4 regions of the Paenibacillus sp. GM1FR genome follow, and region 4 is predicted to be linked to each of the others. Evidence: a T-box and tRNA genes for the amino acid it is inferred to sense, from the RefSeq annotation. Region 4 holds a T-box; the other regions hold tRNA genes.
What was found. A T-box is a leader RNA that pairs with one kind of tRNA and senses whether it is charged. The one in region 4 lies ahead of leuS (leucine--tRNA ligase), so its partner is inferred to be a tRNA-Leu.
Positions count from the first base shown of each region.

Region 1: it encodes a tRNA-Leu, which carries the amino acid that the T-box ahead of leuS (leucine--tRNA ligase) is inferred to sense. The anticodon was not compared.
Region 2: it encodes a tRNA-Leu, which carries the amino acid that the T-box ahead of leuS (leucine--tRNA ligase) is inferred to sense. The anticodon was not compared.
Region 3: it encodes a tRNA-Leu, which carries the amino acid that the T-box ahead of leuS (leucine--tRNA ligase) is inferred to sense. The anticodon was not compared.

Region 1 covers NZ_MKZL01000054.1:7,865-11,047, reverse strand. The annotation lists gene PAEAM_RS24275 (sn-glycerol-1-phosphate dehydrogenase) at 187-1,341, opposite strand; gene PAEAM_RS24270 (hypothetical protein) at 1,500-1,685, shown strand; tRNA gene PAEAM_RS24265 (tRNA-Leu) at 1,793-1,876, opposite strand; gene PAEAM_RS24260 (Gfo/Idh/MocA family protein) at 2,102-3,094, shown strand.
Region 2 covers NZ_MKZL01000067.1:33,311-36,493, forward strand. The annotation lists gene PAEAM_RS30635 (HAD family hydrolase) at 36-434, opposite strand; cyclic di-AMP (ydaO/yuaA leader) riboswitch at 550-725, opposite strand; gene PAEAM_RS30640 (glutathione peroxidase) at 1,097-1,576, shown strand; tRNA gene PAEAM_RS30645 (tRNA-Leu) at 1,723-1,805, opposite strand; gene PAEAM_RS30650 (urease accessory protein UreF) at 2,249-2,950, shown strand.
Region 3 covers NZ_MKZL01000054.1:94,384-97,566, reverse strand. The annotation lists gene xynC (glucuronoarabinoxylan endo-1,4-beta-xylanase XynC) at 1-1,429, shown strand, start outside; tRNA gene PAEAM_RS24715 (tRNA-Leu) at 1,575-1,658, opposite strand; gene pelA (pectate lyase) at 1,835-2,797, opposite strand.
Region 4 covers NZ_MKZL01000011.1:65,097-68,279, reverse strand. The annotation lists gene leuS (leucine--tRNA ligase) at 1-1,519, opposite strand, end outside; T-box leader at 1,598-1,867, opposite strand; gene PAEAM_RS06265 (phosphotransferase family protein) at 1,980-2,936, opposite strand; gene PAEAM_RS06260 (class I SAM-dependent DNA methyltransferase) at 3,159-3,183, opposite strand, start outside.

The DNA of each region.
Region 1 (3,183 bases), on a different contig from region 4:
GGAGGCCAGAGCCTTTTTTAAAATAAAATGTATGCCTCGTCTCTCGGATTTGAAGCACTGTTCTGGCTACTCCATCAGAAATGTCAGATAACGTACCCTTTTTCACCTTTTGCTCCCAAGGAGAGCCATCACAGCCCGTTACAAGCGAAGTTAAAGCATTTCATCATGATCATTCTCTCTAAAAGGTCATCCTAAACTCGTGTTTAACACTTCATTGATATATCTCAATCCGGTATATCGAGGACGAAGCGTATGCGCTGTGTTGAATGCATGTTCCACCATCTCAGGGGTTACACCGAGTTGCTCAGTAGTCACAGGTCCACCTACTTGTTCCAACCATGCGATGAGCTGAGAAGCCTCCGGCAATTGATCATATATCCCAAACACTGGTTCACCCGATGTCTGTGCAAGTTCTTTATATTTCACTGTAAGCAATGCACATGCTACACCAACTTTGGCACCATGCAGAACCGGTCTTTCTCCCGCTTGCATCAGATCCATCTCCAAAATATGGGACAGATGATGCTCACCTCCGGATGCCGGACGGGAATGGTCGATGATCAGCATGGAGATACCGGAAACAATTAATGCGTCCATTAATACAGCTACTCCCTCTGCTCGCCCCTCCGCAATCGCTTGTACATGATCTATGCAGGTATTCAGCGCTTCTTCTGTCATCCGATAAGCAACCGGACAGAACGGTTCCCCGCCCAGATCACGAGAAACAATCCAATCTGCAAGGGAAGTATATTTGCCAAGCATATCTCCGAATCCGGCAGCCGTCATCACTTGGGGAGCTTGCTCCAGGATATTCATATCGGCAAAAATGGCTTCAGGCGGAACAGCCTGAAATGTCTGTTTGATTCCGCTTACAATTAAGGGTGCACCCGCAGAGGTAAAGCCATCTACTGAAGCCGCTGTCGGTATCGACAGAAAGGGCTTATTCATTTTGGAACAAACAAATCTCACCAGATCATGAATGGTACCTGAACCCACCGCAATTACAGCCTGACTTTCGAGTCTCACACCCAACATAACCTGCACAATAGCTGCTTCATCCGCAATGATATCCCCCGTGCGATTCTCCGGTAGAGCGATCTCATCCACATGCATTCCCGCTTCGCGAATACTACTCAGCACATCAGATCCGGCGGCCCGAAACGTATGTCGATCATAAACAACCGTCACCTGACGATATCTTTTCTCAGACAAATAACCCGGTAACCTCTGAATGGCCCCAGCTTCCAGATGTATCAGCATATCCACCACTCGGTGTTGATGACCGCAAGCACACTGCTGTGCTTCCTCATTCCATGCTGCAATTCGTTCGTTCATATTCATTCGCTCTTACCCTCCCATATGAGATATCATGCATAATAAACGGGTTAAAACCACAAGATAAAAAAGGAAATAAAATGTGATGATTTTCCTGATCACACTTTACTGCCTGTACCCAATATTTGCAAATCCATATCTCACATTTCCAAGTAGGTGAAGCAATGAAATTAACGAAAGAATTAGGAATTTCGCTCGGATTTCTCGCCGGAACCACTTTTGGCAGCGGTATCGCTTTTTTGTTTCGTCTCCAGTCGGTTGAAGTGGTTGCCAGTGTAACGCTATTTGGTATTGCAGGAGCCATTGCCGGGATCATCACGGCAGTCATTCTGCGCCAGCGGCAACATTAGCATTGGCATGCTGGTAGCAAAATGTAGGCTTCACACGAATGTTCCACAAAATAAAAAAAGGTTCGTGAATTGCCCTAGAGCAACTCACGAACCTTTTTTTTGTTAGATGCGGTCGAGAGGACTCGAACCTCCACGGGGGTTAGCCCACACGGACCTGAACCGTGCGCGTCTGCCAATTCCGCCACGACCGCATAATATGTATCTCCTCATCCATCGATGAAAAGCGTTCCGGTGAAACAATTCCTTGTTTTACCGTAATTCAGAGTATACATGCTCCAAAATAAAAATGCAACTTCTTTTTTATTCATTCAAGAAAAGGACATATGTCCTTTTTTCTCAACTTCAAACACCCTATCGTAGCATTAAACAACAAATATACCATCCATAAGAATGCAAAAATGAAGGAGAGATCCACCTTGAAAACAACCCATCTGTGCTTTATCGGTGCCGGGTTTCATGCGTCCACGAATATTTACCCTTCTGTTGTTGAAGCCGGAGCGCAGATCCAGGCCATTGCCACACGCAGTATGGAACGCTCTGAAGCAACTCTGCTGCGATTTGGCAGCAACGGACAAGCGTATGATAATGCTCAGCTTATGTTGCAGCAGGAAATCTGTGACGGAGTCGTTGTGGTCGCCCAGCCTGTAGATCAGACCGCTCTTGTTCTCGAATGCATTCGGGCTGGCAAGAATGTATACGTGGATAAGCCGCTCGGATGGAACGCAGCGGAAGCCGCCACTGTAGCAGAAGCTGCCGAGCAGGCTGGCGTCGTTGTCATGGTCGGTTTTATGAAACGTTATGCCCCCATATACATGAAGCTGAAGGAGCTAATTGATAGTGGTTCGCTAGGTAAGGTACGTTCATTCCAGATGAAATTCGCTGTAGACAGTACCCCATTTTGCAAGGATGAGGAACAGTTCATGAAGCTCGCTGCCATTCATATGGTCGATCTGATGCGTTACTTATTCGGAGAAGTAATACGAGTTACAGGTACAACCGTGAAGGATGGGGAACACATTAATCAAAGCATTTCCCTTGTATTTGAAAATAACGTAGTAGGTAGCGCTTATTTTACCGGCATGAGTGCTTGGTCACGGGAGAGTGAAAGTGTACTCGTCACCTTTGACAACGGATTTGCGTCAGCTGAAGAGATCAACATACTTACTGTTCATCAATCCCGGAGCTCGACCAGCCTTCCCTGGAAATCTCTCGAGGAGCAAGATATTGTATATACACCTTCCGGATCTCCCATGTCAGGAGCTTATCGTGACCTTTATCTACGCGGGTTTGTTGGTGAAATGGCGCACTTCATCGCGTGTTGCCAGAATCAGACTGTCCCACATTCCAGTGCCAAGGATAATATTGCAACGATGGCTCTATGTGACTCCATTCTATCGTCACTGAAGTAGCGTATATACGCTCATCATCATATTTTATACATCCAGCGAAGAGCCTGAAACCGGGGCTCTTTTTTATATTATAGACATCAGCACATCTG
Region 2 (3,183 bases), on a different contig from region 4:
GGCACCTTACACCTGAGCAATCACAAGCTATGGCATTAACCATTGAGGAGAAAGCCAACTTCCCCATTGAGCGAATATACAATCCGGTCTGCGCCCATGCCCCGATAGATGCCCTTAGGATGACTCTGCTCCGTAATGACGCACAGGGATTTCGATGTCCATGAACGGCAGATCTGTAAATAACGACAGGTCAGATTCAGGCTGTTCTCGAAAATAAACACGTTGCCTACGCTGCCCTGCGGCAAAAACCATTTTTGAGCTGCAGCCGTATTCATGCGAATGACATGTTCTACTCCGATTCTACGGAGTCTTCGCTCTTCCCCTGCACTGTTGGTTAGAACGGCAAACGGCATTTTTTTGTACATCAGCAATTTGATAAATTTGCGTCCTGCTTCATTTGGAGCAGTCACTAAGATCATCTCAGTATCCATCATTCGTTCCTCCCTTGGCGTGAAAAGACAACAAAAAAGAAGCGTGGGGGACCAAGGCCTCCCGAACGCTTCTTAAATAACCCATGGCGAAAACACCATGAACCAGCGTACGGCTTGTTGCCTCTCCCTTTAACGCTTACGAGGTTAGCTGACGGATTCGGGCGCGAGAGTCGCCCTATTTCCGGCTGTCACCGGAAAATTCACCCCATGAATGCCCACTGTCCTGGACAGCGCATTCCGTTGGTTCCCCCGTTTCCCATTCATTAATGAATGGAAACTCAGCGATTAAAACATCGTTCGTATATCTTAAGGTAAGATCGAGCGATATTATCGTTTGTTTCGTTTTTCAAGTACAATTTAGTTTAAATTGAAATTACGTTATGAATCATACACCCCCGCCATGACGGTGTAAAGTCCTTACAGATCACCGAATCGGCAGATTTTTGCCAATACTCGTTCATAATAACGCTTACAATAAGGTTATACTCTATCCATCTCTTCAAGGCTATCTAATTCTCACTCTAACGAAAATCCCTTCGTAATTCATTCACGTATTCAGCACAACTTGCCTGTTTTGATTCTTTTAACACCATATTAGTTTTGCAATATTTAATTGCAACCAATATAATAGAAGATATAAGAGTAAATAAATGGAGGCGATTTAGATGACAGTCTACGATTACAAAGTGAATACCCTTCGCGGTCAAGAAGTTGAAATGTCCGACTACCGTGACAAAGTGCTCCTGATTGTGAATACGGCAAGCTCATGCGGCCTTACCCCTCAATTCAAAGGTCTGCAAGAATTGCAAGACAAATTTCAAGATGCTCCATTTGAAGTGCTTGGTTTCCCAAGCAACCAGTTTGCACAGGAAAAAGGATCTTCCGACGATATTGCCGAGTTCTGTCAGATGAATTATGGCGTGAGCTTCCCCATGTTTGAGAAAATTGATGTGAACGGCTCAAGCGCTCACCCTCTTTTCCAACACCTTAGCACAGAGGCTCCTGGCCTGCTCGGCTCCAAAGCAATCAAATGGAATTTCACCAAATTCCTCGTGGATCAGAACGGACAGGTCATTAAACGTTATGCTCCCAAAACAACACCGGACAAGATTGAAGAAGATATCAAGAATTTGCTGCAAAAATAATACACAGGCTACCCGTAGCCGGAAGGTAGAGCAACATTCCTCCGGTAATGGATGGCCTTTTTTCAACCCAGATGTCATACTGTTCGAAAAAGACAAAAAAAGAAGCTTCCCATTAATGGAAAGCTTCTTTTTAATCGTTCATATGATGCGGTCGAGAGGACTCGAACCTCCACGGGCATACGCCCACTACCCCCTCAAGATAGCGTGTCTGCCATTCCACCACGACCGCATGTCGTAAATAATCGGCAACAGAATTGATTATACCGGGTTCAGAACTAAAAGTAAAGTATTTTTTAATACTTCTTTTTCAGCTAGGCATTTTCATCAAAAATCGCATAATCTCGTCATCTTTACCCATGAACTGCATATGATTAGATTTGATCCCCTCTTTTTCGGTAAGAGCCGATCTTGTTGATTCATTTATATATAGTCCTGCCTTATATATAGTCCTCCCTGCACTTCTCCACATAAATAACACAATAAGTTATATAAAATAACACAATATTAAATTCCAGATTTAATCCATTAAATTTCACGGATACTATTGACAAAAATCGGACATTTATGGGATGATAACTATCATATAATTCGGATTTTTAAACATAAAGCAAACAAAAAGGAATATTAATGTCACTTAAAGTGACATTTAACGAACACAGGAGGCGAATGATTGTGAACCGTGGGAATAAGCTGCTCGATTATGTCAAACTGCTTGATTCCTCTATTCAGGTTGGAGGGTTCACCCATTCCTTCGGCATGGATATCCATATCAGGGAGGGTACCATTCGTAATGCTGAAGATCTCGAATCATTTATGCGTTGTCAGTTGCATCCCAGCATCGTTCGTCTTGAAGGTATGGCCATCAAAGGTATCTATACCGCAGCAGATCACAAGGATACATGGCGGATAGCTCTGATCGACAAGCTTGTCCATGTTCAGCGAACCCCTGGAGATCTCAGAGAACAAGCTGCCGCCATGGGTAAACGATTGATCAGACTCGCACGCGCTCTGCACCCCTGGATTGAATTCAGCCAGCTCGAACAGATCTTTGCCAAATATGATTCGGTTGGCTGCCTCTCCACTGTTCACGCCTGGATTAACCACCACCTCGACATCCCGGTCGAGGAGGCGGTCCTTGGTTACCTGCATTCAGCCATGAATGCCTGCATAACCGAAGCCTCCAAAGTCATTCCCCTGAACAACGATACAACCAAGGATCTGATGGTCCGCCTGGCCACAGATCTGGAGAATGAATGGAAGACCGTCAGCGCCTCGGCTGCGGATGGACTGGCACAGCCAACCTCGATGTCCATGAAATCGTTTTTCCCCAGTTTCCATATGCTCGGAGCTGGACTTCATGCCTACAGGGCCTAATCCTCTTCCTCCTCATGCCTGCTCCCCTTCATTCAAACAAACTAAAAAACACGCGGCAACCTCCTTGCCGACGTGTTTTTTGTCATTTTATTTGTTTTATTTACGTATTTACGCCATTTATAATCACAAAATACACTTTTTTCCGTCTTTTTTAATTGTTAGATGACGAATTTACGTATATAATGAAACATACAGCTCGCATTTCTATATATTCTACATGAAGAAAGGGCGGC
Region 3 (3,183 bases), on a different contig from region 4:
TCCAGATTCCAATAACTGGTATCGTGAAGTTGCCACAGCCAAACGGGCTATCGAAAAGGGTGCTATTGTATTTGCATCCCCATGGAATCCTCCAAGCAGCATGGTTGAAACATTTAACCGCAATGGGGACACAAATGCCAAACGTCTGAAATACGACAAATATACCGCATATGCGCAACATCTGAACGACTTTGTAACCTACATGAAAAATAACGGCGTAGATCTATATGCCATTTCTGTGCAAAACGAACCGGATTATGCTCATGACTGGACTTGGTGGACTCCACAAGAGATCCTTCGATTCATGAAAGAAAATGCCGGGTCAATTCAAGGTACCAAAGTCATGGCGCCTGAATCCTTCCAGTACTTAAAGAACATATCCGACCCAATCCTGAATGATCCGCAGGCACTTGCCAACATGGACATTCTGGGAGCACATACGTATGGAACCCAGATTTCGAATTTTGCCTACCCTCTCTTTAAGCAAAAAGGAGCCGGTAAAGAACTGTGGATGACTGAGGTGTATGTTCCAAACAGTGACAACAACTCAGCAGACCGCTGGCCTGAAGCATTAGACGTTTCCTATCACATGCACAATGCCATGGTAGAAGGTGATTTCCAAGCCTACGTGTGGTGGTACATCCGCAGACAGTATGGTCCGATGAAAGAGGACGGTACCATAAGCAAACGCGGGTATAATATGGCTCATTTCTCTAAATTCGTGCGTCCAGGCTTCCTAAGAGTCGATGCAACGAAAAATCCGGATACAAACACATTTGTCTCAGCCTATAAAGGTGATAACAAAGTAGTCGTCGTGGCAATTAACCGTGGAACTTCAGCCACAAGCCAAAAATTCGTTCTGCAGAATGGTAATGCCTCTACTGTGTCCTCATGGATTACGGACAGCAGTCGAAACCTGGCAAGCGGAACCTCGCTTAACGTATCCAATGGAGCCTTCACGGCACAGCTCCCGCCTCAGAGCGTAACAACGTTTGTTGCCAACGTTACTGGCGGAAATAGCGGCGGGAATACAGGCAGTGGCACTACGTATGAAGCCGAGACCGGAACGTCACTTACGGAAGCTGCCATTGAAACAATCTACCCCGGTTACACTGGCTCCGGGTATGTTAACTTCAATGCGATGACTGGTTCGGCCATTCAATGGAACGGCATTAATAACACAACAACAGGTACCAAAAACGTAAAGTTTCGTTATGCGCTGGAAAGCGGCACTCGGAACCTCGACATTTTTGTGAACGGAACCAAAGTCATTAGCAACGAGCCCTTTCCGGCTACGGGAAGCTGGTCCACTTGGGTTGAAAAAACAATACAGGTCCCCATGAACACGGGGACCAATACATTGAAAGTGGTTACCACCGGATCGGAAGGACCGAATATTGACAGCGTTAATGTTACCGCAGCACAATAAACGTTCCGTATGGCTGATGGAAGACATTTGCTGTACGTGCAGCTAAGCACTAACCTCTTGAATACTCATCACTAAAGTTAGTGTTATATCAAAAAATGCAAAAAAAGACTCCTTAAGCGTTAGCTTAAGGAGTCTTTTTATTAGATGCGGTCGAGAGGACTCGAACCTCCACGGGGGTTAGCCCACACGGACCTGAACCGTGCGCGTCTGCCAATTCCGCCACGACCGCATATTGTATCTCCGTCATCAATATCGGCGACAAGAAATAATATATCATGCGTAATCTATCATGTCAACACTGAAAATAATAACAATAAAGCCCGAATCAGACGTCCATGTCGATTCGGGCTTTACCTTTAACTGCTGCTAATAGTTTGGTTCATTAAAACGGAAGCATACTACAAATTACAGCTTGGAAGGCCAGTTGCCATACCATGCATAACCGCCTCTTCTTTCTTTATCAATATCACTTAATTTGTATTTAACTACCCCGTCACGACCAATAAAGATTGGTTTATCCGTTCCGATCTCATAGAAGCGTGCCCAAATTGGTGCAGCTTTGGAATCAGCGATAATTTTACTATCTCCATTAGCTCTTTCATACTTGTAACCCGTAATTTTCACTTTGTTAAACCAAGCCTCCGCTCCTTTAATGGATGCGGTAATTTTAGCGTTAGCAGGTCTGGTTTTCAGAAATTTAACAATCGTTACACTCTCTCCAGCTGTCAGTGATGGCACTTCGTAGATTCTTGCGCTCGCTGGTTTAAGAGAGCTGGAATCATGTTGTTGTCCCCATGCTGTCAGCTTACCACCTGAAACGACCTGTGTATTCAGAATCGCCTCCACACCTTTGGCAACTGAATTTTTACTGCGGTTAGCAAGTGTGCTGTCGATAAATGAGAAATCACCTTTGCGTGCTGCTACTTCATCCAGCATGATCATTACATTAATCATGGCATCATCATTGTAAGTGATGTGCTTGTGGTATCCGGAGCTTTGGTAAACTTGTGGCCACCCGCCGTTTGAATACTGCATGTTGATCAAAAAGTTAATTCCTTTGATTGCAGCTGTGGAGTAACGCGGATCATTTGTCTTTTTAAATTCCTTCGCCAATCTTCTAATTTCTGAGTATGTAGCCTTGTTGTCTATCGTGGACTTTGCCCACTCTCCACTTGTCTGTTTATAATCTTTTCTCCAACCTCCATCCGGTAGCTGGTTCTTCAAAATATCAGAAATACTCGCTGTAGTACCCGATGCATCCGCAGCAGATACCGTCCCTACAGGGAGAATTGCCATTCCAACTGCTGAGAACACCATCATACATGCCAGGACAAAAGTAATTATTTTCTTCGCTTTCAAATGTAACACTCTCCTATGTTCGTTTTTATAAATCTTCCACTTCTACTTTACCTATGATATAGGCTTCGAACCCCCTTTATTTGTATTTATCGCATAATAAAATCAATTTTAATCCAATATGTGGATTGGATAATCAGATAATATGCAAAAAATCGATTTTTGTCAATATATGCAACTTAATGAATATAATCTCTCTAATTCTACATAACGGAATAGTTCTTTTAACTCATGACAAACCTATCTATTTATCCAAATACGTCTTAAACGAATCAATAATGACGTTTTTGTCATGAATGATACCCAAACTTGATCCCTTCTTTCATATAAAAACCTTAATTCCGCTAACATTGAGGTATTACGAAGGGTTTTAAATGGGTTTGACAATTACGCATTTA
Region 4 (3,183 bases):
ACCAGCAGCTACCCGCCCATTGTGGCATGGTATTGGTCTCGCGACGTGCCTTCATTCCCGTTTCCGGATCTACCGTATTCACCCACTCCGTAACATTCGCCAGTGGTGATTCTCCTGTACCCGAAGGTTTGATCTGGTCGATATCAGGCAGCAGCAGTGGAAGTTGATCCTCAGGTACTGTCTTCATCGTTCCGTCTTCCAGATGCAGAATCGGGATTGGCTCACCCCAGTAACGCTGACGGCTGAACAGCCAATCGCGCAGACGATAGGTCACTTTCCCTTGTCCTTTACCGTTCTCTTCCAACCAAGCAATCATCTTGGCAACCGCTTCTTCATTATTCAGTCCGTTCAAGAAATCGGAATTCACATGTGCGCCATCACCCGAATATGCCTCTTGTGTAACGTCTCCACCTTGAATAACCTCGATGATATCCAGACCGAACTGCTTCGCAAATTCCCAGTCACGCGCATCATGACCCGGAACTGCCATAACCGCACCTGTGCCGTAACCTGCAAGAACGTAATCAGCAATCCAGATCGGCAGTTTTGCACCATTAACAGGGTTGATTGCATAAGCGCCAGTGAATACACCTGTTTTGTCTTTGGCCAAATCTGTACGTTCCAGATCACTCTTACGAGAAGCCTGCTCCTGATAAGCCTGAATAGCTTCACGTTGGTCATCGGTTGTAATTGCTTCTACCAATTCATGTTCTGGAGCAAGTACTGCAAAGCTCGCACCGAACAATGTGTCCGCACGGGTAGTGAACACCTTGATAACTTCCTCGCGACCCTCAATGGCAAATACAACTTCCGCACCTGTTGATTTACCGATCCAGTTGCGCTGCATATCCTTGATGCTTTCAGACCAATCCAGCTCTTCCAGGTCTTCCAACAGACGCTCTGCATACTCGGTAATTCTCAGAACCCATTGACGCATCGGTTTGCGTACAACCGGATGTCCACCACGTTCACTCTTGCCATCAATAACCTCTTCATTAGCAAGTACCGTTCCAAGGGCTTCACACCAGTTAACTGCAACTTCATCCACATAAGCCAAGCCTTTATTGTACAGCTGAATAAAGATCCATTGTGTCCATTTATAGTATTCAGGATCCGTTGTGCTGATCTCACGATCCCAGTCATAGGAGAAACCAAGCGATTTGATCTGGCGACGGAAATTGTCAATATTACGGAATGTAATATCTCGTGGATGTTCACCTGTATCCAGTGCATGCTGCTCAGCAGGCAGACCGAAAGCATCCCAACCCATTGGGTGCAATACGTTGTAACCGCGCATACGTTTGTAACGGGAAACGATATCCGTTGCCGTATATCCTTCCGGGTGACCTACGTGCAGACCTGAACCGGATGGATAAGGGAACATATCCAGTGCATAAAATTTCGGTTTAGCAGGGTCCTCACCCGTTTTAAACGTTTTATTTGCATCCCAATATTGCTGCCAACTTTTTTCCATGACTTGTGGCTGATAGCCGTGTTTCGGCTGGTTATTCTCACTCATCTATTGTTCCTCCTTCAGGTTATTCACTTTAGCTTTAATTGCAACAAAAAAACCTCAGCATCCCGTAGCGTTTGCAGCGCTAGGGACGAGAGGTTGAATTCCCGTGGTACCACCCTAGTTAGTGGACGAACGTGCTTCGTCATCCACTCCCTTTGGACCTGTAACGGCGGTTAACCGATGCGGATTTCCATTCCTGAACCCAAGCTTTATACAAGCGGGTTAAACAGAATGGTGTAATCACCGCATTTCTCCAAGGCGAGTTCGCAAATCACTGTCAACCGGCTTGCACCAACCGCCGGCTCTCTGTTATGTACAGGAATTACTACTGATCCTTATCATCGAAATATGTATACAATATCGGGACCATTATATAAAAAAGCAAGCCCAAAGTCAATATTACACGTTATAATGACCCTTTTAAGTCACACGGTTCGTACCGTTCAATAATACTCGTTGCTGTTCAGGATAACCGAAAACGCTCAATGCCTTCCTCCAGATTATGAATGGTCCAATTCACATGTTCCTGATTATCATATTGACGATAAGCGCACTCAATGCGCAGCACGAGATCAAAGTACAAGTCATAGAGACTTCTTCTTTTCAGCTCACTTTCAGTCGTAATCTCATGCCCATACCCTTTCACAAAACCAGGCGTATAGTTAAAATGACTGAAATAATGCTCCATCAGAGGATCTGCCCACAGTGAACGTTCAAAATCAATAATCGCTGTGATTCGACCCGCGTCCACTAGTACATTGCCATCCCACAGATCCCAACTGATAAGCACAGGTTCTTTGACATCGTCCAGCACATCCGATTTTTCTTCAATCAGGCGTCTCAATTCAGGGTAATCGATCGAAAATGTAATCCCGGCTTCTTCCCCGTCGGTAAGAATGTCATCCATCAGATTCATAAATGCATCTTTCCATGTGGAATATCGCTGTTTTTGCTCCGAGAAATATCCAAACTGCTCGCCCTTGATTTCATTAATTCGACGATTGTACCGACCGAGCTGGTGTTCAATGGCCTCCTGCTCTTCCGCAGAATATTGATCCTTGACCTGATTATAGGGCGCTCCAGACATGTACTCCATGATAAAATAACGTGCTGAAGCCATAGTTAACGAATCATCATAAGCCAACACTTGGGGTAGGGGAACATCCTGTAGCTCCGTAATGAGGCGTAGTACCTCAACTTCGGCAATCATGAGATCCTGTTCACAGCGCATCAGATTTGTCGAAGCTGACGGTGCAATTTTGAGTACCACTCGCTGTGCGTCACTCAGTGTAATGAGATATGCATGATTGGCCCAGCCATCCACCATTTCCTTGTAGTCCTGTATACTTGCAGAGAAATGCTGCTCTATTATGGCATTCAACTGTTCTGACGTAAGTCTTGTTTTATATGTACTTTCCATTTCTACACCTCACATTGACAATTGATTTATTTTCTCAGAAAACGCTTTCTATCCGACTATTATCACCTTCTTTACTTTAACTGGCAATACTTTTTGTCACGTCGTTATGTCTTTTCTTGCATTCCTCTACCCTATTTAAGACTATTGCTATTCATTCTCCATAAAAAAATCAAACAAAAAACTGCCCTCATGCACCATAAGGACAGTTCTCATTATTCGCTCTTACTTCACAGCCACGTAGAACAAG